DNA from 2 places in the Arthrobacter sp. KBS0702 genome. Region 2 is predicted to be linked to the other one. Evidence: predicted binding sites of a transcription regulator. Region 2 holds the regulator's gene; the other holds the start of a gene.
What was found. The regulator LexA, encoded in region 2, represses DNA repair genes until DNA is damaged. The targets are predictions, from matches to a motif close to TCGAACANNTGTTCGA.
Positions count from the first base shown of each region.

Region 1: the regulator LexA is predicted to act here: its motif matches at 1,801-1,816, upstream of FFF93_RS12035 (LysM peptidoglycan-binding domain-containing protein).

Region 1 is NZ_CP042172.1:2,625,728-2,629,643, forward strand. Features, by position in the region: gene FFF93_RS16965 (hypothetical protein) at 1-103, shown strand, start outside; gene FFF93_RS12030 (hypothetical protein) at 191-454, opposite strand; gene FFF93_RS12035 (LysM peptidoglycan-binding domain-containing protein) at 786-1,793, opposite strand; gene FFF93_RS12040 (histidine phosphatase family protein) at 2,053-2,745, shown strand; gene FFF93_RS12045 (DUF3090 domain-containing protein) at 2,770-3,315, shown strand; gene FFF93_RS12050 (SCO1664 family protein) at 3,315-3,916, shown strand, end outside.
Region 2 is NZ_CP042172.1:1,299,759-1,303,674, forward strand. Features, by position in the region: gene FFF93_RS05945 (ATP-dependent DNA helicase) at 1-1,161, shown strand, start outside; gene lexA (transcriptional repressor LexA) at 1,244-1,993, opposite strand; gene FFF93_RS05955 (LysM peptidoglycan-binding domain-containing protein) at 2,376-2,834, shown strand; gene FFF93_RS05960 (histidinol-phosphate transaminase) at 2,899-3,916, shown strand, end outside.

The sequences.
Region 1 (3,916 bases), 1.3 Mb from region 2:
GCTCGAATCCGGTCAAAAGCTGGAACGGGTCCACTCCCACCTCATGACGCTGCTGGGTCCCTTCGTGACAGAACGCCACACCGCCGCAGCCACCGGCACTTAGGTCCGCAAAGGATCACTCTCCAAGGTGATGTCTCCACGCCGGTGACGTCGGAATGCCCCGACGGTATGAGTTGACCGGGCGGGCGCCCTAAATTGTCACCTTGTTCGCCAGTTCGTGCTTCACCGGGGTGATCTCCACTGGCAGGTTAGGCCTGACATTGTTGTCGAACCAGGCATCGTGCTGCGCTGCCTCCTCCCAAATTTCTACGACCGTCATTCCGCCGTCGCTCTCATAGGCGTAATGGGCGTTGAATCCGGGGGTGGCCTTGAGTTTGTCCCTCAGGGCCGCAGCGATGCCCTCGTACTGTTCCCGGGTCAGGCCGGGCACCAGGTTTTGGACTAGAACAGTCATGGCGGACTCCTTTATAGGCGACTGCCGGCCGGGCGGACAGGTCCCACGGACAGGGCCGGCACAGCCGAAGCCTACGCCGGTGACGGCCGCGGCGACAGGGCCGAGGCGTGCACCGTACGCACGAGCTGGCGCCGCCAAGAACACGCGCTCTCAGCGGAGAAACCCGTGCCCTGGTGGTTAGCGGCCGGTGTACTTAGGTCTCGTGCAGCCCGACGGCGGGCCCGGCGCGGTTCTCGACGTCGTTCTCAATACCGCCGGGATAGCGGAGAGACAGGGCGGGGCACACGGCCGGCGCAAGACCGCCGACAGGGCAGGTTGTCGCGGCGGGGAGCTATTTATTGATGGGCATGTTCAGGGTGAGGCTGATGGCCTGCCCCGGGGCGATCTCCCCGCTGGGAAGGTCTCTCATGGTGTACCAGGCGGTGGCGGTGCCGGTGAGCGGACGGTTCGCCAAGCCCAGATCGGGTATTTTGAACCGGGCTTCGATCTGGTGCTCAGTGTCCCCGGGCGCCGTGGTGTAGGAGATGGGGATTCCGTCGGCGTCGGCGGTGAAGGTGCCCTTGGCCCCGTCGATTTTGAGCTCACCGGGCATGAGCCGCACCTTGGTCCCGGCCGGGATGGGACGGTCCGCGGCGAGAGACAGGTTGTATTGCATTAGCTGGGCCGTGGTGGAGCGGAATTTGTAGCCGAGGCTGTCTAGGGAGTCGCCGTCCACAGTCGTGTAAAAAATCGGCTGATGGAATGAATTGTTGACGGTGGGCCCTGCGCCGGACCTGCTGTCGACCGGGTTCTTTTGCAGATGGAGGTGTTTGCCGGCGAGGAGGAAGTACACGCCGCCTTGCTCGCCGACGTACGGTACTTGGTTCGCTTCTGCCAGCTGTTTTGAATTGATGCCGAACCGGTAGGTGATCCCGTCCAGGGTGTCCTTGGCTTCAACGACATAGCTGGTGGGGATGCCGTTGGCGTCGATGACGGCCGTTCCTTGCGCACCCGTGATCGGTCCCGGGGCGGGGATCAGGCGGAGCTTCGTGCCCGGCGTCAGGGGCGCCCCGGGCTGCAGGTTGTTGAACTCGGCGAGCTTCGCCTCGGAGATGCGGAAGGAGCCGGCCACCCGGGCGGGCGTGTCGCTCGGGAGCGTCGTGTAATAGTCAGCGTTGCCGAACGAATCGGACACGACAGGCCCCCGCGCCGACCGTTTTCCGCCGCCCGCCGTCGGTGTGTTGGCGGCGACCGCCGGGGCGGACGGCTCCGGGTTCCGTTCCGGTGCCGTGCAGGCCGTCGCGGTGAGTAGCAGGCCGGCCAGAGCCGCGGCCGCCGGGAGCGTGGTGCGCTTCTTCAAGTTGTTCCCCAATAAATGTGCGGGCTTGTGGCCCTGGCGGAGGTGGCCTCTGCTAGCCAAGGGCATGCGTAGCTTTGGTACTCCGTGGTGACGATTGTGCCGGAAAGCCGAGCCGTCAGCCAGCCGATAGCCTGCCCCTGCATCGGGACCTCGATCGGCCGCCGGCTCGGTCGACGGCGATGCGGTACTCGGCTCCCGGTCGGGCCGGCCCTTGACCCGCGGTTCACACCGCCGTCGACGGGGTGGTTAGGCTGGGTGGATGGCGACAGTTATTCTCGTGCGGCACGGCCGCACCACAGCCAATGCGACCGGAGTGCTGGCCGGTCGGGCAGCCGGCGTCAGCCTGGACCAGACAGGCCGCGACCAGGCGGCTCTGACCGGACACCGGCTCGCGGCCGTGCCCGTCGTCGGGGTGGTGTCGAGCCCTCTTGAGCGTTGTCAGCAGACCGCCCAGCTCATCCTCGACCGCCAGGCTGGCACGCCGTCCGCGCCGGTCGATCACGATCTCACCGAGTGCGACTACGGCCAGTGGCAGGGCCGCACACTCAGTGATCTCGCGACCGAGGACTTGTGGCCGGTTGTGCAGTCCCAGCCGTCCGCCGTCGTCTTTCCCGGCGGTGAATCCATGGCGGCGATGCAGGCGCGGTCGGTGGCAGCGATTCGACGCCACGATGCAGCCTTCGAAGCCGAGTTCGGACCAGATGCCGTGTGGGTGGCGGTGAGTCACGGTGACATCATCAAGGCAATCCTCGCCGACGCGCTCGGCATGCACCTTGACCTGTTCCAGCGGATCAACGTGGGCCCCGCCTCCGTATCAATCGTTCGCTACAGCGCCACCCGGCCGAGCGTCTACGCGACCAACACCGACGCCGGTGACCTGTCATGGCTGTCAAACGGCATCCACTCTGGCGATGCGCCGGTGGGCGGCGGTGCCGGGCACAACGCGCCATGATCCTGATGTGCCTAAAATACTGACATGCCTACACGTGTTCACGAGTTTGCCTGGCCTGATCGGGTCGTCGTTGGCACCATTGGCGTTCCGGGGGCGCGCACGTTCTACCTGCAAGTGCGCGCAGGGAAGCAGATCGTGAGTATTGCCCTCGAGAAGCAGCAGTCGGCTCTGCTCGCCGAGAAGATCGACGAGATTCTCGACCAGCTCATCACCGTCGAGGGCAACCCCTTTAGCGTTCCTACGAGCACTCCCATCGAACTGGTCGACAATGACCAGCTCGAGGCCGTCCAGGAGCAGTTTCGCACCGGCGCCATGAGCCTAGGGTGGGACCCAACAACGGCCCAGGTCGTACTTGAGGCCTATCCCATCGCCGATGATGACAACGACGAATCCCTGGATGAGGACGGCGCTAACGAGCCCGAAATGTTGCTCGTGAGAATGCCGGTCGGCACCGCCCGCGCATTCGCCAAGCGAACCCGTGAGATCGTGGGCGCCGGGCGCCCGACGTGCCCACTCTGCGGTTACCCCATCGATGCCGACGGGCACATCTGCACCCTCCCCGAGGTCTGATGCCAACGCCGGACCTAGTGACTGCCGAGCTGACGCTCACCGGCCGCATCGCGACGGCTTCAAACGCTACTTTCCTGGGCAGCATCGGCGACGTTGCGGTCGTCTATAAGCCGCTGGCAGGCGAAAGTCCGTTGTGGGATTTTCCCGACGGCACCCTGGCACACCGGGAGGTGGCCGCCTACCTGGTCTCGCAGGTCCTCGGCTGGGACATCGTGCCGCGCACCTGGCTGCGCGATGGTCCGCTCGGCGAGGGAATGGTGCAGCTCTGGCAGGAGCCGGACCCCGCACAAAGCGCCGTGGACCTGGTCGCGACGGACCAAGTGCCGGAGAGGGGCTGGAAACGCGTTCTCGAAGGACGGGATGAGAACGGATGCATGGTCGCCCTCGTTCACGAAGACACGCCGGCGCTCAGACGCATGGCGGTGTTCGACGTCATCGTCAACAACGCGGACCGCAAAGGCGACCACATTCTTGCCATGACGGACGGACACCGGCACGGCGTGGACCATGGGCTCACCTTCCACCGTGACCACAAGCTGCGCACTGTGCTGTGGGGGTGGCTGGGCGACGCCCTGACCGCCGAGGAACGCGCTGGCATCGA
Region 2 (3,916 bases):
AACAATGCCGCGTCCAACCTCGAACTCGCCATTGAGGGCGTTCCCAGCGGTTTGATGCCGAACGGACTGAACAGCGAACAACTCGATTGCGTGGACCAGTTGCGTGACGCCTGCCGCGCCGCGCTTTCGGACTCCAAGGGGGACAGCGCCAACACCGCCGACGGCGGACGGCAGCTCGCCCGGTCCCGACTGATGGTGATCCTGGAACTCTGCGAACGGCTCCTGGCGGCCAAGGAGAACCGCGAGGTGGTCTGGTTCTCCCGCAACAGCAGCTTCGACCCGCAGCAGGGCTATTCGCAGCCTGATGACTCCGCGCCGGCCCTGATCAACATCGCCCCGCTCAGCGTCGCCGGGCGGCTGCGCGAGGGATTGTTCGCCGACCACACCGTCGTGCTGACCTCGGCAACCCTCGCCATCGGCTCGGCCTTCGAACCGGCGGCCGGAGGCCTGGGCCTGGTCGGCCCCGGCGCACCGAGCTGGACCGGCGTCGATGTCGGGTCCCCGTTCGAGTATCCGAAGCAGGGCATCCTCTACGTCGCCAAGCACCTGCCCAAGCCGGGCCGCGGGACCTCCCCGGAAGCCCTCGACGAGCTCGAAAAGCTGATCCGGGCCTCCGGCGGCGGCGCCCTGTGCCTCTTCTCCTCCCGGCGTGCCGCTGAAGAAGCCGCCGAAGCCATGCGGCCACGGCTGGGCCTGAGTATCCTTTGCCAGGGCGAGTCGACCATGACGGCACTCGTTAAGCAGTTCGCCGACGAGCCTGACACTTGCCTCTTTGGCACGATGTCGCTCTGGCAGGGCGTCGATGTGCCCGGAAACTCCTGCCGGCTGGTGGTGATCGACAGGATTCCGTTCCCGCGGCCGGATGACCCGCTCATGACCGCCCGCTCCCGTGCTGTGGCCCGAGCCGGCGGTAACGGCTTCATGAGCGTCTCTGCAACCCACGCGGCCATCCGGCTCGCCCAGGGCGCCGGCCGGCTGATCCGCTCGACGTCGGACAAGGGCGTAGTGGCTGTCCTGGACTCCCGGCTGTCTACCGAGCGCTACGGCGGGTTCCTGCGCGCCGCGCTGCCGCCGTTCTGGCCCACCACCGACCCGGCGGTGGCCCTGGCCGCCCTCGCACGGCTGGCCAAGGAAAGCCCAGCAAAGGAGACGGCCACCTAGGCCGCTCACCCAACGACGAAGGCCCCGTCCGGAAAACCCGGACGGGGCCTTTCTATGCCGGGCGCAGTACGTGCCGGCGGCGCTAGAGGGAGCGAAGCACCGAGACGACTTTTCCCATGATGACGGCATGGTCGCCGAGGATCGGCTCGTACTGGGTGTTCTGCGGGAGCAGCCAGGTGTGGCCGTCGCGCTGGCGGAACGTCTTGACCGTTGCCTCGTCGTCGAGCAAGGCAGCCACGATGTCGCCGTTGACGGCGTCGTTCTGGCGGCGGACGACCACCCAGTCGCCGTCGCAGATGGCGGCGTCGATCATCGAGTCGCCGGCCACCCGAAGCATGAACAATTCGCCGTGGCCCACCAGCTGGCGCGGCAGCGGCATCACGTCCTCCACCACCTGGTCGGCCAGGATCGGGCCGCCGGCGGCGATCCGGCCCACGAAGGGCACCATTGCGGTGTCGGTGGCACTGGCGAGTTCCGAGACCGCAACGCCGCCGACGGCCCGCAGGCCGGTGGACTTCGCCACCCCGGAGACCTTGGTGGCACCCTCGTCGAGCGTCAGGGGCAAAAGGACTTCCATGGCGCGGGGCCGTTTGGGGTCCCTCCGCAGGTAACCGAGCTTTTCCAACTGCGAGAGCTGATGGGTGACGCTGGAGAGGCTGGCGAGGCCGACGGTGTCGCCGATCTCGCGCATCGAGGGCGGGTAGCCGTTGTCGGTCACGGACCGCTGGATGGTCTCCAGGATCTTCTTTTGCCGGACGGTGAGGCCCTTCGGCGCCCGGCCGGCCTGGGGGCTCCGCTGGGCGGCCCTCCCGCCGGCGGCTTGTGCTGCCATGTTCGCCACGCCTTTCCGTTCCGCCCGGCCGCCTGGGCTGCCGGGACCAACTGGTCTGAAAATGTCAGACCCCGCTGATCAACTGCTGTTGATCACCACAAGTGGTTCTGCTGGTTCAAAAGTAGGCCAGCAGACACGCTTTTTCAAACATTTGTTCTAGCGAGTCTCGACATTGTTCGTTCATAAGTGCTAAAACAGGAACTACAACGTTCGAATATGTGTTCGAAGTTAGTCGCCGGGACGGGATCTTTCGGTTCGGTTCTGTGTTCGAACGTAGTGATCAAGATTTGCGGTCCAGGTTTGCGTTAGATGGTTCGGCCGGTTGGCGGCGAGTACGTGGAGTACGCCGGGCGGCACAGATAAGTCCAGGAGGGCTCAGTTCATGTCAGCAGTAAGCGCTATTTCCGGTTCACAGGTTTCCGTTCCCGTGCAGGCGTCACGGTTCGAGGCTTTCGGCCCGCACGGCATCTTCGACGGGCAGGAAGCCAGCCGCGGGCAGCGGGCTGTGCCTGCCGTTGCGCCCAGGCAGGCGCCGCTGCGGCTGACCCGCCGGGGCCGCTTCGTCTTCTTCGGCCTGCCGTTGATTCTGCTGGCTGCCCTCGTCCTTTCGCTCGCCGGTTTCCTGAATGCGCCGGCCAAAGCCGCCGACTCGACCGCGGAGCTCTCGCTCACCCCTACGGTCACCGTGACGGTCCAGCCGGGGGAGTCGCTGTGGGCCATCGCCGGCGCAGTGGCACCGGAGCGCGACCCCCGCGACGTGGTCGCCGACATTGTGCAGCTCAACAACCTCGATGCCGCCCGCGTTATCCCCGGCCAGCAGCTCTACGTGCCCTCCAGGTAATCCCCGGCCGCCCTCTGGAGGTCACAGTTTCGGGGCCGGGCGTGGTCTCACTTAAACTAGGCACGTGACTGACCAGCTAGAGCGCCTCAACCGACTGCCCCTCCGGACCAATCTGCGGGGGTTGCGGCCTTACGGCGCGCCCCAGCTGGATGTTCCGATCTTGCTGAACGTCAACGAAAACACCCATGGCGTCCCGGACGACGTCCGCGCGGCCATCGCAGAGGCAGTGACCGAGGCTGCCGCCGGGCTGAACCGGTACCCTGACCGCGAGTTCACCGAATTGCGGGAAGGGCTGGCCGAGTATCTCGGCCACGGCCTCGACGCCGCCAACATCTGGGCCGCCAACGGCTCCAACGAAGTCCTCCAGCAAATCCTCCAGGCCTTCGGCGGTCCGGGCCGCACTGCGCTCGGGTTCCCTCCCACGTACTCCATGTACCCGCTGCTGGCCGCCGGCACGGACACCGAGTACATCGTGGGGGTGCGTGCCGACGACTACGGGCTCAGTGCCGAATCGGCCGCCCGGCAGGTACGGGAGCTGAAACCCAACGTTGTCTTCCTCTGCTCTCCGAACAACCCCACGGGCACCGGTCTGGGTCTCGACGTCGTCGAGGCCGTCTACGAGGCCGGGGAAGCCAGCCAGACCATCGTGATCGTCGACGAGGCCTACCACGAGTTCGCCCACGACGGTACGCCCAGCGCCCTGACGTTGCTGCCCGGACGCGAGCGGCTGATCGTGTCCCGGACCATGAGCAAGGCCTTTGCCCTGGCCGGCGCGCGGCTGGGCTACATGGCGGCCGCGCCGGAGGTCACCGATGCCCTGCGCCTGGTCCGGCTGCCATACCACCTGTCCGCCATCACGCAGGCCACTGCGCTGGCCGCGCTGCGCCACCGCGTGGCCCTGATGGCCGATGTTGAAGACATCAAGCGCCAGCGGGACCGAATCGTCTCGGAGCTGACCCGGATGGGACTGAAACCGGCCGCTTCGGATTCGAACTACGTGTTCTTCGGCGGCCTCGACAACCCGCACGAGACCTGGCAGGGGCTGCTGGACGCCGGTGTGCTGATCCGCGACGTCGGAATCC